DNA from 2 places in the Pseudomonas sp. DTU_2021_1001937_2_SI_NGA_ILE_001 genome. Region 2 is predicted to be linked to the other one. Evidence: predicted binding sites of a transcription regulator. Region 2 holds the regulator's gene; the other holds the start of a gene.
What was found. Region 2 encodes FliA, which starts transcription of late flagellar genes. Its sites were predicted from a motif close to CTAAAGTTTNNNNNNNNNNNGCCGNTAA; they were not measured.

Region 1 (4,208 bases), 270 kb from region 2:
GAAACTCTGCCCCGACCACAACGCGTCACGACCCCCGGACTTGGTCCCCACACCACCAATATAAACAGCGTAATAAACTCGCCATTCATTGTTTTCCAGCACGGCACGAGGCGATTGCCGATAAAGTTCGGCCAGTCGCGCAATATTGGTCAGGTCATTACTGTAACTGCTCGAAGACTTTTCATGGCGACCGGCACACGCGGCCGTGTGATGGCGTTCGCCCGCCTGCATCGCCGCCCGACAATCGGCGCCAATTCGCGTATTTACACGGTTATTTCCGGTGCCATCGAAGAAAATGCCGACCCTGGCGGTCACCCGCCGTGGCGCCCGCCTGTCATCCTCGACTGCGGCACGCCCATATATATGATTGTTCATCGTGTATCCATCCTTAGATGCGAGCGACTACAAACTTGTCACTAACGCGTTATAAGCATTAATGAACAGCTTGCTCAGCACTCCACGACAGTCAAGCATTCATATGTATTTCAGAACTTTCCTACATCAATAGTTTTATTTAAGCGGCGCCGTTGTGTCCCCCAGCTGACCGCCCCGACACGCTGGCGCTACTCGTGGTTCAGCCCCCGAGATGCTGCTCGGGCCGATAGCCCAGGCGCAGCCCACCCCAATGCCGACCACGGACCATGATCGGCACCGACAGGTCATGCATCAGTTCACCGATGTCACGGGTATAGGTCTGCAACAGCACGGCCTGTTGATGGCTGCCGCAGCGAATGCCCGTGCGGTCGTCGAACTTGCGCTTGCTGCGGTTGCGCGCGGTGTCCAACACCGGATCGCCGGTCAGCGGCTGATTGAAGGCGGCGTTGTGGGTCGGGACATAGCCCTGCTGGGTACAGGCGATGGCGAACACCAGCCCCTCGTGGCGCTTGAGCAGCGGCTCCTGTACCTCGGGCAGTACCTGGTCGGTGTAGCGGTCGAAGCGGGTATGAAAACGTGGCGGAACGGTGCCTGGAATCGGCTGATAGTGGCGGTCGAACAGGTCATCCAGGCTGACCACGCCTTGCGTGATGTCGGCCTCGAAGCGCGCCGCGATCTGCTGCGCGCCTTCGCGGGCCAGGTCGTAGATGCGCTGGTGATAATCGTCCAGGCCCACCTGTGCCAGACGCTGGCTGATGGTTTCGGCCTGCTGCTCCATCTGCACGGCCGCTTCGGCCAGCCGGGTGGTCTGCTGGTCACTGACAGCCAGGTCGCTGCGCATCTGGTCGACGGCGACGAACAGATGGCTCAGTTGCTCCTGATTGGTCTGGGCGCCCTGGGCGATTTCCGCCACCTGGCTTTCGACGCCCGCTGCCAGGTCGGCCATGCGCCCAAGGTGTCGACCAGTGTCCTCGACCTGGCTGACGCCGCTGCCCAGGTCGGCAGACAACTGCTGGATCTGCGCCACCACCTGGGCGGTACGCTGCTGGATATCGGCGACCATCTGCCCGACCTCCTCGGTAGCCGTCGCGGTACGCCCGGCCAGGCCCCGCACTTCGTCGGCGACCACGGCGAAACCACGGCCATGCTCGCCGGCCCGAGCCGCCTCGATGGCGGCATTGAGGGCCAGCAGGTTGGTCTGGCTGGCAATCGACTGGATGACCTGGGCCACGCGCTGGATCTCTTCACTGCGCTGGCTGAGGGCACCGATGACTTCCCGGCTGTCCAGCGCCAGCTGGCTCAGGCGATGCATGCGCTCGATGGATTCGGCCAGTACGCTACGCCCGGCCTCGCTGCTGTGCCGCACTTCGCTGGCCGCGCCCAGGGCCTGCTGGCTCAACTGGGCAGTCTGTTGCTCGGTGGCGATCATCACATGCGCACTCTCGCTCACCTGTTCGGCGGCCTTGAGCTGCGACTGCACCCTGTCAGCCAATTGCCGCACGGCAAAGGACACGCTGGCTGCCGACAGCGCATTGTGACTGGTGGTGTGGGAAAGATCACGGGTCAGCCGGGTGATATCGCTATCGGCCTGCGCCACGCTACCCGCCTGCACGCTGGGCCGACGTAGCCAGGGCAGCCAGATCAGCGCCACGCCCAGGGGCAGACTCGCCCACAGTGGCAGAAGGCTCGAACCGGCGGCCAGCAGCAACAGACACACCCCCAGGCTCTGGGCGGCGCCGAGCAACCAGGCGGGTAAAGAACGAGGTTTCTGCGCGGCGGGTTCTGCCAGCTTCCCTGCAAACGAAAGGTTTTCGGCCATGGTGTTCATCCCTGCGTTTCTTCTTTTTAGAAGTCGATTAAACGCCAGACAACGGCCATTAGCCATGATCCGTTAGTGGTAGCTGGCCCTCATGAAGTGAATGCGGCCGGAAAAACGACGAACGGCGGCCACAACGAAACCGGGAGGCAATCGCTTGCCTCCCGGTCGGTGTCGCCCAACGCTGCCAGGTCGAATCAGTACTGGCGCTGATGCTTGTCGATGGACTCGTGACGCTCTTGCGCTTCGATGCAGTAGCGAGTGGTCGGGCTGATCAGCAAGCGCTTCAGGCCGATCGGCTCGCCGCTGTCATCGCACCAGCCAAAGGTGTCGTCAGCGATGCGCGTAAGGGCCATTTCCAGTTGTGGCAGCATGCGTTGGTCGCGCTCGATGGCGTTCACCAGCCAATGACGCTCTTCTTCCACGGAAGCGGCATCGGCAGGGTCTGCCGGGCTATCCAGGCTCTCGATGGCGGCACGACTCTTCTCGATGCGCTCATGGATTTCAACTTTCATGGACTGCAACAGCTCGACGAAGAAAGCGTGCTGCTCGGCATTCATGTAGTCATCGGCCGGCATGGCCAGCAACTGTTCCTTTGTCATTGATTTCTCTAATAAAAAACGTGCATTTAGCCGATCTGCAGAGGATCCGTGCGAGCCCCTGAAAGCGCCCGGCTTTCACGGCGAGGCCTCGGACTCCGGTCACGAGGGGCGGCAGTCTAAGGCCGCCTTGCGCACTCGGCAACCCACCTGCCCTGCGAATGACCAACAATTAGGGCAAAGACCTGTAAAAAAGCAGGGGCATGCACCCTGAGGCTGGCCCCTCGAGTCAGCAGCAGCCATCACAGGTCGTGCCAGTCGGCGTCGCGACGCCCTGGCAGTGGCGAGGCGGCCTTCACGCTCAGGCAATAGCTTTCACAACCCAGGGGCACACTCAGCGGATGCAGCCCCTTGGGCAGGCTGACCAGGTCATGATTTTCCACCGCCATGGCCTGGTCGATATGCCGGTCGAAGGTGTATACCCGCTGGAACACGAAGCGGTCGACCGGGCTGACCTGGTGGTAGCAGAGCTCTTCGACGGTGTCTGCCAACGCGTCGCCTTCAGGCGCTTGCACGGGCGGCAGGCAGCCGGACGAATAACCTGGCGGCGCATGCACTTCGATCACCAGCAGTGAATGAATCAACTGGGCATCGGACAGCACTTCGTAGACCAGACAGGTGCCGGTGCCCTTGCCGCGCATGCTGCGGCGCATACTGTCAGGCGTGATCAGCCGCGCGGGAAAAGGCCCACCCTCAGCGCCTGGCGCCGAGCAGACCGCCAGGCTGGCCGGCCCCAAGGCGAGGAACTGCGCCTGGCTATTGGGCGGCAGATAGATCGCATAAGGGGGCCGGCGCTCGAACACCGAATGCCGCGCACCGATATTGGCCCAGCCAAAGGCGCCCTGCCCCTGTGCCTCGCCATTGACGCTGACGCGCCCTCCCAGCAGCACCACACACTGTTCGCGGTCTTGTGCTGCCAACGGCAGAACCTCCCCGGCCTCCAGACGGTACGCCGCGAAGCCCAGATGCTTCGGCCCTGCGACAGGCAAGGTGACAATGCAGGTGCCAGTCGCCTTGCTTTTGGTCAATAGACTCATGCGGGCAGCTCCTTGCGACGATGGGCGGGCGGGCGAGCGCCTCAGGATACGGGGCGGCCAAAGCCGCTGCCAGCGAACCACATGCGCCTGACCGAACGGTATTGGCTTAAAGCTGGAGGATAGGTCCGAGTGGGAATGCCCGGTCGAACGGCTCCGACCTCATGTCGGAAAATCCGGTTGAACGCACCGGCATAAGCGCCGGGAAGGCAAAAAAATAGCTAAAAGCTATCGACCCAAGCCCCCCTGAGAACCTGGTATCAATGAGGTGTTTCGCGCAGCTGTCGCATAACGGTCAATGAATAGGGGCAAAAGCCCGTACTTCACGGGCTGCAGCCCGGGATGCGGCGTATTCGCATAACGCTTTCAGTTTGAAAGAATGAA
Region 2 (4,208 bases):
CCAGCGATCCGGCCCTGCGCATGCAACTGGAGAGCCTGGCCGGGCGTGGCATCCGCGCTCGCAATTACCTGGTGCTGGCCACCACCAGCCAGAAGCAGGTGCTCACCGCGGCCTACCACAGCTACAAACGCTGTGGCCTGGCCGGTTGCATCCTGACCAAGCTGGACGAGACCGCCAGCCTTGGCGAAGTGTTGAGCCTGGCAATCGCTCACGAATTGCCAGTGGCCTATCTGACCGATGGGCCGAGGATTCCTGACGACCTGCATCTGCCGCGGCGTCACCAGCTGGTGAGCCGTGCGGTCAGCGTGCAGCTGCAGGATGAACCCAGTGAGGAGGCGATGGCGGACATGTTCGCCGACCTCTATCACACCCCCGGCAAGCGAGTGGGGTAAACGATGGAAAATAAAGAAAAGCGTCTGCATCGCTGGTCTGCCAGGCATTGTTCGACACGGAACGTGCAGCCCGTAATGTGGTTTCGGTCCAAGCATGACAAGGTAAAGAAATAACATGGGCAGCATGCATCCTGTACAGGTTATCGCCGTGACCGGCGGCAAAGGTGGCGTGGGCAAGACCAACGTTTCGGTGAACCTCTCACTGGCGCTGGCCGAGCTTGGGCGCCGTGTCATGCTGCTCGATGCCGACCTTGGCCTGGCCAACGTCGATGTCCTGCTGGGCCTGACGCCCAAACGCACGCTGGCCGATGTGATCGAAGGCCGCTGTGAGCTGCGCGATGTGCTCTTGCAGGGCCCGGGTGGGGTGCGCATCGTGCCGGCCGCCTCGGGCACGCAGAGCATGGTGCACCTGGCCCCGGCCCAGCATGCCGGGCTGATCCAGGCATTCAGCGAAATCGGCGACAACCTCGACGTGCTGGTCATCGATACCGCCGCGGGCATCGGCGACTCGGTGGTGAGCTTCGTGCGCGCCGCCCAGGAGGTGCTGCTGGTGGTCTGCGACGAGCCTACCTCGATCACCGACGCCTACGCGCTGATCAAACTGCTCAATCGTGACTACGGCATGAACCGTTTCCGGGTCCTGGCCAACATGGCGCAGACACCGCAGGAAGGGCGCAACCTGTTTGCCAAGCTGACCAAGGTCACTGACCGCTTCCTCGACGTGGCCCTGCAGTACGTCGGTGCCGTGCCCTATGACGAATGCGTGCGCAAGGCGGTACAGAAGCAGCGTGCGGTCTACGAGGCCTTCCCGCGCTCCAAGTGTGCGCTGGCTTTCAAGGCCATCGCCCAGAAGGTCGACACCTGGCCACTGCCTGCCAACCCGCGCGGGCATCTCGAGTTCTTCGTCGAGCGACTTGTTCACCAGACCAGCGCAGCAGGACCGGTCCAATGACAGCAAGCGGCTATCAGATGTACAGCAAGGCGTCACGCAACTCACAGTACGAACTGATCGAGCGTTACGCACCCTTGGTCAAGCGCATCGCCTATCACCTGCTGGCGCGTCTGCCTGCCAGTGTGCAGGTCGAGGACCTGATCCAGGCCGGCATGATCGGCCTGCTGGAAGTCTCGACCAAATACGACTCCAGCAAAGGGGCCAGTTTCGAGACCTACGCCGGCATCCGCATCCGTGGCGCGATGCTCGACGAGGTGCGCAAAGGCGACTGGGCACCGCGTTCCGTGCACCGCAATACACGTATGGTCAGTGATGCAATACGTGCAATTGAGGCAAGAACGGGTCGCGACGCTAAAGATCATGAAGTTGCTGCCGAACTCCAGTTAAGTCTTGATGATTATTACGCTATCTTGAACGACACCTTGGGTAGCCGGCTGTTCAGTTTCGACGACCTGCTGCAGGATGGCGAACATGACGGGCTGCATGAGGATGGCGCCAGCGGTTCGCTGGAGCCCTCCCGAGATCTCGAGGATGAACGCTTCCAGAATGCCTTGGCCGATGCCATTGCCAATCTTCCGGAGCGTGAGCGATTGGTGCTGGCGTTGTACTATGACGAGGAACTGAACCTCAAAGAGATCGGGGAGGTCCTGGGGGTCAGTGAATCGCGAGTCAGCCAGTTGCACAGCCAGTGTGCAGCGCGTCTGCGGGGGCGTCTGGGGGAATGGCGCGCGCGTTGAGGCGCTCGCGGTTTTCTCTGGTTTCAGACCGGCTGCATCAGGTTAGGCAAGCATCCAGACAAGGCAGGAGCCTGTCAGTCGACTCCGTGAGGGGGGCTGCGGGCGTCTTGTGCGTGTCCTGATACTTGGCTGTCAGGGGTGTGGTCGAAGATGGGCTGTATTCGTATTGAGTGAACAGCGGGTCCGGGGAGCGGGCCCGTTAAAGACTGCTTGGAGGTCGAATTGGACAAGAACATGAAAATCCTCATCGTTGATGACTTTTCAACGATGCGGCGGATCATAAAAAACCTGTTGCGTGACTTGGGGTTCACCAACACGTCGGAAGCCGATGACGGCCTGACCGCGCTGCCTATGTTGCAGAGTGGTGCGTTCGATTTTCTGGTGACCGACTGGAACATGCCGGGCATGACCGGGATCGAGCTGCTGCGCAATGTCCGTCAGGACGAGCGCCTGAAGAACATCCCTGTGCTGATGGTGACTGCCGAGGCCAAGCGTGAGCAGATCATCGAGGCCGCCCAGGCCGGTGTGAACGGTTATGTGGTCAAGCCCTTCACGGCGCAAGTCCTGCAAGAAAAGATCGAAAAGATCTTCGAGCGCGTCAATAGCTGATTGCATGCCGCGAGGGTGCTATGGATAACAAAGATTCACTGGGTGACTTCGAGTCGACCCTGAAAAGACATGCGCAAGAACTCGTCGCCAGCCTCGAAAAGGGCCGGTTCGGCGATGCCGTGCAACTGATCCATGAACTCAACCAGACTCGCGACCGTGGCTTGTACCAGGAAGTCGGCAAATTGACGCGCGAGCTGCACAGCGCGATCGTCAATTTCCACATCGATCCGCACATGCCGCAAGCCGAAGAAGTGTCCCAGATCACGGATGCCACCGAGCGTCTGTCGTATGTTGTGAGGCTGACCGAAGGGGCTGCCAACCGCACCATGGACCTGGTGGAGCAGAGCGCGCCGATGATGAATGGCCTCAGCGATGAAGCCAAGGTGCTGCGCGCCGACTGGGGTCGCTTCATGCGCCGCGAGATCGGTGCCGAAGAGTTCCGGGACCTGGCGCGTCGCGTCGATGTGTTCCTGACTCGAGCCGAGCAGGACAGCCATGCGGTCGCGGGCAACCTCAATGACATTCTGCTGGCCCAGGACTACCAGGACCTGACCGGCCAGGTGATCAAGCGGGTCACGCAACTGGTCACTGAAGTTGAAAGCAATCTGCTGAAGCTGGTGCTGATGGCCAGCCATGTCGATCGTTTCGCTGGCATCGAGCACGATCACGAAGCCATGCAGGCAGAAAAAGATCCGAAAAAACATACCGCTCAGGGTGAAGGTCCGCAGATTCATGCCGATAAACGTGAAGATGTCGTTTCCGGGCAGGATGACGTGGACGACTTGCTATCGAGTCTTGGCTTCTAAGGTCAATTGACGGTCAATTTTAGGGAGCACCCCCCATGAGCTTCGGCGCCGATGAAGAGATCCTTCAGGATTTTCTGGTAGAGGCCGGCGAGATTCTAGAGCAACTGTCCGAGCAGTTGGTCGAGCTGGAAAGTCGACCGGACGATGCGGATTTGCTCAATGCAATTTTTCGCGGTTTTCACACTGTAAAAGGGGGCGCCGGCTTCCTCCAGCTGCATGAGCTGGTGGAATGCTGTCACATCGCCGAGAACGTGTTCGACATCCTGCGCAAGGGCGAACGACGCGTTAACGCAGAGCTGATGGACGTGGTGCTTGAAGCCCTGGATACCGTCAACAGCATGTTCGGTCAGGTGCGTGAGCGCACCGACATCACCCCGGCTACCCCAGAGTTGCTGCAGGCACTTGCGCGCCTCGCCGAACCCGAGTCGGCTGACGCGCCTGCTGCACCCGCACCTGTCGCCGCGCCCGAGCCGGTCAGCGAGCCGACGCCGGTCGCCGAGGCTGTCGAGGCCACTGCCGACGACAGCGACCTGATTACCGAGGCTGAATTCGATCAGTTGCTCGATGCACTGCACGGCCCGGCAGGCGATGCCGCGGCAGCCGCACCCGCACCAGCCGCCCCAGCGGGCGCGGTAGAAAGCGACGAGATCACCGACCACGAATTCGAAGCCTTGCTCGACCAGCTGCATGGCAAGGGCAATTTCGATGCCGG

Region 1: RRX38_RS06880 (methyl-accepting chemotaxis protein) is a predicted target of FliA. The motif match lies at 2,313-2,340, and genes of this name have one in related genera.

Annotation. Positions count from the first base shown of each region.
Region 1 covers NZ_CP135971.1:1,678,109-1,682,316, forward strand. The annotation lists gene RRX38_RS06875 (DUF2235 domain-containing protein) at 1-375, opposite strand, end outside; gene RRX38_RS06880 (methyl-accepting chemotaxis protein) at 575-2,260, opposite strand; gene RRX38_RS06885 (TraR/DksA family transcriptional regulator) at 2,389-2,793, opposite strand; gene RRX38_RS06890 (5-deoxy-glucuronate isomerase) at 3,033-3,827, opposite strand.
Region 2 covers NZ_CP135971.1:1,944,651-1,948,858, reverse strand. The annotation lists gene flhF (flagellar biosynthesis protein FlhF) at 1-392, shown strand, start outside; gene fleN (flagellar synthesis regulator FleN) at 508-1,344, shown strand; gene fliA (RNA polymerase sigma factor FliA) at 1,341-2,081, shown strand; gene RRX38_RS08110 (chemotaxis response regulator CheY) at 2,316-2,690, shown strand; gene RRX38_RS08105 (protein phosphatase CheZ) at 2,711-3,496, shown strand; gene RRX38_RS08100 (chemotaxis protein CheA) at 3,532-4,208, shown strand, end outside.